DNA from 3 places in the Corynebacterium massiliense DSM 45435 genome. Region 1 is predicted to be linked to each of the others. Evidence: predicted binding sites of a transcription regulator. Region 1 holds the regulator's gene; each other region holds the start of a gene.

Region 1 (3,268 bases):
GATGGCCGCGGATCGCCTGTCGCCGCAGCTGGCGTATCTCACTGATCCGTGGCAGCCGGCCGTTCTTCGCCTCATTGAGCACACCTGCACGATGGGGCAGAAAAACTCCATCGCGGTGGGCGTGTGCGGTGAGGCGGCAGCCGATCCGCTGCTTGCCTGCGTTCTGACGGGGCTTGGCGTGAACTCGCTGTCCGCGGCATCGTCGGCGGTGGCCAGCGTCGGAGCCCAGCTTGCCGATGTCACCCTGGAGCAATGCCGCGACATGGCCGCCGCGGCCATTCACGCCGATGATCCGCAGGCAGCCCGCGCGGCTGTGCGGACGATCCTCGGCGAAGCCTAAGCTCCCGACGTCTCAGCTCCCGGTGCCTCGCCGTCCGGTTGCGCGACAACGACGGTGACGTCCCGCTCGCGCAATTGGTTGAGGTAGTGGGCGGGAGCGTCTGCATCGGTGACGACGACGTCGATGTCCGAGATGGAGCCGAAACTAACCAGATAGTCGTTGCCCAGCTTCGACGAGTCGCACAAGACGACGACCTTGTTCGAGTTGGTGATAAACGTCGACTTGATAGCGGCCTCTTTGGCGTCCGCCGTCGATAGGCCGTGATCGATGGTCAGGGCATTAGTACCGACGAAGGCGACATCGGCTCGCATCAGGGCGAGGGTGCGCAGGGCTGTGCTTCCCACAACGGCTTGGGTGATAGCACGCACCCGGCCGCCCAGCAGCTGCACGTTTTTTACGTCGTGCCGCGCGAGCGCCAGACAGATGGGCAAGCTGTTGGAGACGATGGATAGATCGTCGGGCTCCCGCCGCTGGGCGATGAGGTCGGCGAGCGCGTTGGTGGTCGTACCCGCGTCAAGAAAGACGCTGCCGCCGCGACTGGGGAGAAAATCCGCGGCGGCACGCGCGATGGCGGACTTAGCTCCCGGCGCCGAGCGCAAACGCGCGTCGAGGGAAAGCTCCGTGGTCTGAAATGTTTGAGCCGCCACGGCGCCGCCGTGAACGCGGTTGACCAAGCCCTCGCGGTCCAATACCGCCAGGTCTCGCCGGATCGTCTCCGCGGTGACCGCGAAGTGGTAGGCGAGCTCGGTGACGTTGACGCGCTCTTCGACGGCGGTCATCGAGGCAATCTGTCTGCGTCGCTCTTCGGCGTACATGCGCTACAGCTTGCGGAAGACAGAGACGACCTTGCCCATAATCTGGGCATCGTCGCCCTGAATGGGCGCGTACGCGTCGTTGTGGGGGAGCAACCACACCCCGCTGGAATCCCGGTGGAATTCCTTGACCGTAGCCTCGTCGTCCAACAGCGCGGCGACGAATTCGCCCTCTTCGGCCACCGACTGCGAGCGGACGATGACCCAGTCGCCGTTAAGAATGCCGGCGTCCCGCATGGAGTCGCCGACGACCTGGAGCATGTATAGATCGCCGTTGCCCACCAACTCGTCCGGCATCGGGTAGTAGGAATCGATATTTTCTTCCGCCGTAATCGGTGTGCCGGCCGCAATGCGCCCGACGACGGGGATGTAGTTGACCTTGCCGGCGTCTTCAGGGATTACCGACTCCGCGGCGTCGGTGGTGGAGGCATCCTTCGCCTTGGACTTCTTCCCGCCACCCCGCGTTGAGGATTCAGATTCGAAGTGACGCACATCGACCGCGCGTGGCTTGTTCGGGTCGCGGCGCAAAAAGCCTTTCTCCTGCAGCTGGTTGAGCTGGTAGGCGACGGAAGAAGTGGACTGCAGTCCCGCAGCATCACCGATCTCGCGAATGCTTGGCGGGTAACCGCGCAGCAACACGGCGTCATTGATGACTTCCAAAATCCGTCGCTGGCGGGCGGACAGAGAAGAGATATCGGGTTTGCCCCCGGCTGGTTTACGGCCCATGAGTCGTGAGTCCTTTGCTGTCGGTGCGTTCTGTGCTTCTAGTTGTAGCACGGACTAGACACATGTTCGACAAATGTGGGCGTGTTTCTAGACAGTGTGTGACCGGCGTGCTATAAATCGAACACGTCAGCTAAATCGAACACTTCATCGACGCTCCCGGTGCTGTGTCCACTGCGCTTTCTACGGTGAGGCTGTCGAACGAAAGGAATGAACATGGTCTTCGCAGTAAAAAATCCCGCTACCTCTCGCTACTCCTCGTCCTTCCAGGCCACTACAGTGCCTGCGGCCGCGGTGTGGGATCCCGGGGCCGAAGTAGGAAGGCGCAACGGGCACCCCGAAAACTTTTACGCGGGGCATAACATGCGCACTTTAGGCCCTTCTCGCTTAGGCACCGAAGCGCGCCCCGCGGTGTCCCAATCGAACGCATCGCCGGAAAATGCTGCCCGGGAAGAGGGCGGGCGCGGCCGCAACGTAGCGCTCGGTGCTGTGTTCGGTACCGCAGTGTTTATCGGCACTCTTATCGCCGGCTTTACCGGCACTGACACGGTCTCGGATGCCGCGGTCGGTGGGTCTTACGGGGCTGCGGCTAGTGCTACCACCGCGTCCGTTCAGCCGGCGTCGGTGCAGGTCGCTAGGTAGTAGACCGCAGTGTTGAACAAATAGAACGAAGCCACGTTCGGGCAGTACACTACGCGGTAGTCCTGTCGTCTCAATCGGAAGGAACGACCCCGCGGTGTACTGTCCCTTTTGCCACAATGCGCAGTCGCGCGTCATCGATTCGCGAGTTGTCGAACAGGGAACTTCTATCCGCCGTCGCCGCGAATGCTCGGCCTGTAGCGGCCGTTTTACCACCGTCGAAAAGGCAGTCCTCTTGGTAGTCAAGCGCAATGGCCTGGCGGAGCCGTTCAGCCGCGACAAGCTCATCCGCGGCGTACGGCGCGCTTGCCAGGGTCGAGATGTCAGCGATGACGCTCTCAAGCGACTGGCCCAAGAAGTAGAAGAAACGGTACGCGGCCACGGCAGCTCCCAGGTGGCGGCCAACGAAATCGGTCTAGCGGTCCTCGAACCACTCCGCCACCTCGACGAGGTGGCCTACCTGCGCTTCGCCTCCGTCTACAAGTCCTTTGAAAGTGCCGACGACTTCGAGTCGGAGATCCGCCTCATGCGGCGCCGCGACCGCGACGACTACTAGCCGCTACCACCGCTTTACTGGCGGTTCGACCGTCCCAACTTGGCCGCGGCTTTTTGGATGCGGCGCAGCGAAGCCGGGCGGGCTGTGCCCAAGCGCTGGGCGAAGAGGGATACCCGCATCTCCTGGATCATCCAGTACAGGTCCTTAACCGCCTTGGAGTTGCGGGCACCGCTCGGCAGCGAGCGCAGCTTGTGGTTG
Region 2 (3,268 bases), 710 kb from region 1:
GAGTGGTCTGTTGAGCAGGTCGGTCCGTTTGTGGTGGCGGTGCGTAACTAGTACGGCGGTTCCTCTTCGTAGTCGGGTTCGGCGTTCGTGTCGGTGTCGGGGGTGTCGGGTTCTGGGTTGGTGTTGAGGGCGCGTTCGCGGGCGTTGGCCCGGCGGGTGGCAATGGCTTGGTCGACGGTTTGCAGCCAGTTGCAGGTCTCTGGTGCTAGCGGGCCAGTGGCGGTGGTGGTCTGCCAGGTGCCGTCGGTAAATAGCCACACCACATCCCCTGTGGCTGGGTCGAGGATGTAGCGGGCGCGTTTGTCGGTTTTGATGTTGTGGTGATGCTGGCACAGATTCACCAGATTCCACGCCGCCGTCGGCCCACCGTCCGCAAAATCCACACAATGATCCTTCTGACACCGATACGCCGACAGGCAACACCCCGGATACCGGCAGGTACCGTCCCTGCCGTTGAGATACGCCTTCAACCTGTCCGGCGTGACGTAGTTTGTGCTTTCCATCCAGGCGGCGGCATTCATGTCCCGACGCCGGGATGCTTTCCCGGCAAGCTCGACACCTGTTTCGGCGTCGGTCCAGCCAGTACCTTCGACAAACACCGGCGCATGTAAAAGATCAGCCGCCTGAAAGACATTCAGTGTCACATCCACATCCCGGTTGATATCAGTCAGCACCAACATCGCGAACGCTTCCGAAGCGCTGACCCCGTACTCGTCGGCAACCCGGCGGATCACCCCATTGATCTGGGCGGCAGTCTCCGTGTCGTATTCAACACTGATACACCCCACCCCGCCGGGAAGACTCGACCAGTCATACCGGCCTTTACGCTTCCGACGTTTCTCAGCGGCCTGTTCTGCCTCTGTGCTTACTGCGTCGGCAAGTTCTGGATCTTCGGCAGCGACTAAGGCGTTGAGTTTGCGACGTAAGTTGCGCACCGACGGCAACACTTGGCCCGCCCGGGTTGGGGTGAGGTACTTGACTAGGGCGGCATCGATACGCGCTAGTGCTTCCTCATCTGGAGTGCCGAGTTTGCACAACACCTGGTCGATGACAATCAGTCGGGAGAAATCCAGGTGGAACAACCGCTCGTGCACCTCCCGTAGGCCGGGTAGCTCATCCAGGCGGAACAGTGCCATGAAGATATTGGCCACCCGGGTTGGTGACTTTCCCGTTAACCCGGCCAGGCGGGTGCAGGCCAGATCGAAATCATCGTCTGGATCCGGCAAACACTCACAGTGCAGCTGGTATTCGAACTGGCGTAGTTGTGTCGCGGTTGTGGCTATGTCGTTTCCTGGTGTGGACACCGTGTAATACGGACCCATTGGGCCCCTCCCCCGAAAAGTATTCGCTAACGTGTTCTACACACCACCCACCATAACGGTTCCAGAACCGAAGTCAACCCCCACCTCGAACACGTATTCGTTTCGTTACAAACCAGCACAGACAACCGTTTCAGAAGCGGCTGCGCCCAGCGTCGTCCTTAATCCGCTGGTTTAAACCTCCGGCCAGCGACCGCCCCGACTCCACGGGTGGGCTTCGATGCTGGCGGGGGAGATCTGGGCATCGAGAAGCCGGGCACGGGCCGCCGCCACGTGGTGTTCGGGGCCCACGAGCACGAAGTTGGAGCCCAGTAGTTCGCCGGCCAGGGCGCTGGAGGCGAGGCAGCTGGTGGGGTAGAAGATCACTGGGGCGCCCGGCTGCGGGCTGAGCAGCACCTCGTCCTTCGTCTCCTCCACGTAGTGGTGGATGCGGATCCACGGCGCGACCGCGGCGAGGTTGCGCTGGAAGTGCGTGTCGTAGTGTGCGCCAGGGCTTTTGGCGAGGTGGTAGACAGACACAGAAAAATGAGGGTCGTCGCCCGTACCGCTCTGCTTGGCCTGCATGACCGCGTCCAGCAGGGAGATGAGGTAGGGCTTGACGGCCGCCCAGCCGGTGCCGAAACACAAAAAGACCAACCGGACGGCGGGAAAGCGCACGAACTCACCGCGCGGGGCGCCCATGATCCACCTGTCGCCGGGGCGGGAGTGGCTCATCATGCGGGAGACGAACCCGGCCTCGTCCAGGTGGAAGGTCAGTTGCCCCGTCGGATCGCTGGGGGCCGCGGGCGTGAGCAACCGCCACTCGCCCGGGGTGTGCGGGGTGGTCACCGGGATCGACTGGCCGGGCTGGTAGCCGATGGGAAGTGAGGCGGTCAGGTGCACCACGGCGGTCTGTCGGTTGGGGCGGGCCACGTCCACGACCTCCGCGGAGTGCGCCGGCGGGGTGCCCGCGAGATCGGCGTTACGGGCGGCCTCCGCCATGGTCGCGCACACTTGGCGGACGGTGCGCTCGGCGGTGAGCAGCAGCCCGGGATCCAGATCGAACGACCGGAGCCCCACAACGAGCGCGGCAGCGAAGTCGTCGTAGGCGCTCGCCGGAAAGCCGTGGCGGCGATGATCGCGGCCCAAGTTGCTCAGTCGCTCCGCCACCTCGTGCGGCAGGCTGCCGTAGCTCATCGCGCGCTCGAAAACCCACGCGAGCGCCGCCGCGAGATCCACGTGCGCCGCGTTCGCCGCCAGCGGAAACAGCGGGCGCGCTTGCAACTCGCGGACGAAGAAGTCGCGGTGGACGGCGTCGCGGAACTCCGCGCTGTGCGTGCGGAGGAAGGCGCCCAGATCGTGCAGATCGCGCGGGGTATCACCAAAGCGGGGAGCGGGACTGGACATGGGTTCCAATGTAGGGCATCGGCACGCATAGCCCGCACACGGCACGACACCCTCGTTGACCGGCCGAAGGTACGCGCACGGTGGCCCATTTGTGCGTTAGCACACCCCTTAGGGGGTAGGGTTTCCCACGAGACTCTCAATTTTTCCGTACCCAACTATGAGTGTGGCGAAAGGTGATTGATGGAAGATTTCTCGGTCTTCGACTTGTTGATGGACATCGGCTGGATCTCGTTGCTGATGGTGATCGGCAACGTCCTGCGCTACCAGGTGAAGTTCATCTTCCAGGACTTGCTGCTGCCCGCGCCCGTGACCGCCGGCCTGCTCGGCTTGCTGCTGGGACCGAACGTTCTCGGCCTCATTCCGTTTTCCGCTTCCCTGGGTGACTACACCACGGTGCTCATCGCCATCGTGTTCGCGTCGATGGCCTACTCGATGCAGCTCGGCGGGTCCGTCCGCCGCGGCGCCCGCAACATGTGGGCGTATTCCACGACGATGTTCACCTCGCAGTGGGGGCTTTTCACCCTGCTCGGCATCTTCCTGTTCATGCCCCTGTTCAACACCCC
Region 3 (3,268 bases), 190 kb from region 1:
TCTGGCCGCCGATGACTTCGGCACGCATTGCCCGCCAGGGCTCGCGGACCCGCTGCTGGGCGGCGGGGGACAAGCCGGCATCGGCAAGCATGTCGTCTGCCCACGCCAGAGCCAGATCCCCGACCAGGATCGCCATGGACGTCCCGTAGGCCGCGGCGTCGCCCTCCCATGAGCGGTGGCGGTGGTGCGCTTCCGCTTTGCGATGCACCGTGGGGCTGCCGCGCCGAGAATCTGAGGCATCAATGATGTCGTCGTGGACGAGCGCGCAGGCCTGAATGAACTCTAGGGCTGCCGCCGCCCGTAATGCTGCGGCGGGGTTTTCCTCGCCTGTCAGACCTCCGGCGCCGGTGAATCCGGCCCAGGCGTAGAGCGGGCGGATGCGTTTGCCGCCGCCGAGTACGAACTCCTCCAGGTAGTCCACGGCCTCGTTGACCGGCGCACCCATGTGTGCCATGGCGGGCCGCCGCGCGTCGAAGTACTCTTTTAAAATCTCGTTGACCTGCGACGGGACGTCTTCGATGGCTAGTTCCTCCGGAGGTGTCATTCCTCAAACCTTACCTTGGGGCCAAGGGGAGTCGAGCGCCCAGGATTGCAAAGGGGCGCGGATCCCCGGGGTAGTAGTAATTGCGCAACACGTCGAAGAACCCCGCGCTGCGGTAAAGGCCGAATGCCCCATTGGCCTCACCAGGGACCTCCGGGGTGGACAGCAGGATGTTGCTGGCAGGAAGGTTCCATGCCAAAGCGTCGAGTAAGTGCCGGCCCAAGCCTTTGCCCTGCATGGAAGGGTGCACGTGGATTTCGGCCAGCTCGAAGTAGTCGCGCAGTAGGTCAATCTGCTCTGCAGTGGGGCCACCGGCGAGAGCAAACCCGCGTTGCAGCTGCTTGTCCCACCACGTGTCGCTGTGGCCCAAGAACCCATAGGCAACGCCGACCGGCCCCGCTTCCGACTCAGCAATGACAGCAGTGAATCCAGGTTGCAGGCTATCTACCCGCCATCCGTGGAGACGCCGGTCGAACATGTCCCGCGGGTAGTCCATGGCCGTGAGATAGATGTCCACTAACTGAGGGGCGATGAGGGAAAACTCGCGGGGAGCCAGTCTGCGCAATTGGATAGTCACTCCACCAATCTCACCATGTTGATGCCGCGCGCGGCGGTGGTGTCCACAAACTTTTAGTTCTGGATTCGGGAATAAGTTCGAAACAGTCCGGGTTGAAGAGGTTGGACAGTAGAAAAAGACGAGACGTTATCTATCTATCGAACATGTGAACGAAACATTCCTCGCGGTGTCCGGACCGGTTCGTACTGTCACGGGTGAAGTTACGAGCTGGACACACACCGAGGCTTCAAAGGAGGTACACCGACATGGCTCAGGTCATTTCCGCGACGACGAAATTTGCTCAGCGGGCGCACGCTACCGGCCGGCGCCACCAGGATGGATTGGCCAAGCATTACACCTTCCTGGCCAAGTCGGAGGATCTTCTGACCCGCGCGCGAGCGGCGGCAGCAGACGATCGCTTTAACGATGCCGTGGAGCTGGCGTACCAGGCTGGCTTGCGGGCGGCCGGCGCGTGGATTGCGGTAACCGCTGTGGGCAAGCGTAAGCGGGTGCCGTCCAGTGCATGGGATCAGCTCGCCCTCGTCGGTGGGGCAGGACGCGAGTGGGCGCAGGAATTTCGTGGCTACTCTCGGTTGCGCTCCCGACTGGTTACGGGGCTGGAGGATGCGGCGGACCCAGACGTCGCGCTGCGCCTGTTGGAGACTGCAGCGGAATTTGTTTCTGTGGTGCGCAGTGAAGGGGCGGCAGAGCAAGCCGCCGCCTAGGCCCGCCGCCTCGTTGATTCCTCAATCTGTTGCTCGGGGAACTATCGCATTACGATAAGCGTTAATCTAGACAGAAGAAGCGCGCAGACGATGTACGGATCGCGCATCCGATAGGCGCCCGAACCGTCGATGTGGGAGGAACCGTGTCTCTTTCTGAGCAGGAACAGCGAGTACTGCAGGAGATCGAGCGATCTCTGCTGGCTGACGATCCCAAATTCGGGTCCATGGGACGAAGCAGCGGTTTTGGCGGCGACTCTGACTCGCGCGGTTCCTTCAACCTCCGGGGTATCGCCCTCATTGTCGTCGGACTTGTGGTCATGGTGGGCGGCGTTGCCCTGGCGCAGCACAGCCTGTGGTTCGTCATCCTCTCCATTCTCGGGTTCCTGATCATGTTCGGGGCCGGTATCTGGATGCTGCGCGGCGGCGGATCGTCCGCCGGTCGCGGTGGCGCCGGCGGCTTTTCTCTCGACGACGCTAAGTCCGCGCGTCCGCGCAACGAGAACTCTCGCGCGGCGCGTTTGGAAGACAACTTCCGCCGCCGGTTCGAGGAGAGGTAAGGCTTTCTCACCCTTCCCCGTCTGCACTCGGTGCAGGCGGGGTCTTTTTCGTTTTGCCGCGCGGTAACGCCGGCTCGGGGTCCTAGCACCCACTTTCACCCACTGGCCGCCATCTGACCCCGAATTCCCCACTTTGCCCCACTTGGGGCTGAGCGCCGGTGGATGAGAGGGGCCTGAAGCGAGGGGGTGCCGCGGAGATGGTGGGATAAACCCAGGTGGCTGGCGCCTATTGAGGGTAAGGAGGCGGGTGGTGCACGTGGTAGAGGTGCGGCAAGTGTGGGAAGTGGATGCTGGCGTGGTCTGGGCGGGGTGTTTGTCAAGGGTTAGCCGGGTAGTCTGCCTACGCGAAAATATTGCTTCCACCTGCACGTTTAGCGTGCATGATTTTCGGTGATGTGTCGAGGTGGCGGTTAGTGGGGGAAAGTGGGGTATAGTGGGGCGCAGCGGAGGGCGTGTTGTACAAGTGACTGCATTTTCCCCGCTAGAGGCATCCGGAGAGTCGAGCGAAGGAAGGTGGTCCCGGGGTGTTTCTCGGAACCTATACTCCGAAGCTCGATGACAAGGGCAGGCTGACGCTGCCGGCGAAGTTCCGCGACGAACTGGCTGGCGGGTTGATGGTCACCAAGGGGCAAGATCACTCCTTGGCCGTCTACCCGCGGGACGAGTTCGAGGAACGGGCTCGGAAGGCGGCTGCCGTGTCGCGCACGAACCCGAAAGCCCGCGCGTTTATCCGCAACCTCGCAGCGAGTGCGGACGAGCAACGGCCGGACGGTCATGGGCGGATCACCTTGTCGGCCGGTCACCGTGAGTACGCGGACCTGAAAAAGGAATGCGTGGTCGTCGGTTCGGTGGATTTCCTCGAGATTTGGGACGCGGACGCCTGGTCCGA

Evidence for each region. Region 1 encodes LexA, which represses DNA repair genes until DNA is damaged. Its sites were predicted from a motif close to CGAACANNTGTTCG; they were not measured.
Region 2: a site for LexA is predicted at 1,409-1,422, ahead of CMASS_RS09445 (HNH endonuclease signature motif containing protein). Genes of this name have one in related genera too.
Region 3: a site for LexA is predicted at 1,257-1,270, ahead of CMASS_RS07130 (SAV_6107 family HEPN domain-containing protein). Genes of this name have one in related genera too.

Annotation. Positions count from the first base shown of each region.
Region 1 covers NZ_CP063189.1:1,326,304-1,329,571, reverse strand. Annotated here, with positions in the region: gene ptsP (phosphoenolpyruvate--protein phosphotransferase) at 1-340, shown strand, start outside; gene CMASS_RS06265 (DeoR/GlpR family DNA-binding transcription regulator) at 337-1,155, opposite strand; gene lexA (transcriptional repressor LexA) at 1,159-1,878, opposite strand; gene CMASS_RS06255 (hypothetical protein) at 2,287-2,517, shown strand; gene nrdR (transcriptional regulator NrdR) at 2,612-3,070, shown strand; gene hrpA (ATP-dependent RNA helicase HrpA) at 3,085-3,268, opposite strand, start outside.
Region 2 covers NZ_CP063189.1:2,037,857-2,041,124, reverse strand. Annotated here, with positions in the region: partial or broken gene CMASS_RS09450 (arabinofuranosyltransferase) at 1-51, shown strand, start outside; gene CMASS_RS09445 (HNH endonuclease signature motif containing protein) at 48-1,226, opposite strand; gene CMASS_RS09440 (2-polyprenylphenol hydroxylase and flavodoxin oxidoreductase) at 1,494-2,705, opposite strand; gene CMASS_RS09435 (sodium/glutamate symporter) at 2,886-3,268, shown strand, end outside.
Region 3 covers NZ_CP063189.1:1,517,087-1,520,354, reverse strand. Annotated here, with positions in the region: gene CMASS_RS07140 (polyprenyl synthetase family protein) at 1-544, opposite strand, end outside; gene CMASS_RS07135 (GNAT family N-acetyltransferase) at 555-1,118, opposite strand; gene CMASS_RS07130 (SAV_6107 family HEPN domain-containing protein) at 1,364-1,822, shown strand; gene CMASS_RS07125 (DUF3040 domain-containing protein) at 1,966-2,379, shown strand; gene mraZ (division/cell wall cluster transcriptional repressor MraZ) at 2,904-3,268, shown strand, end outside.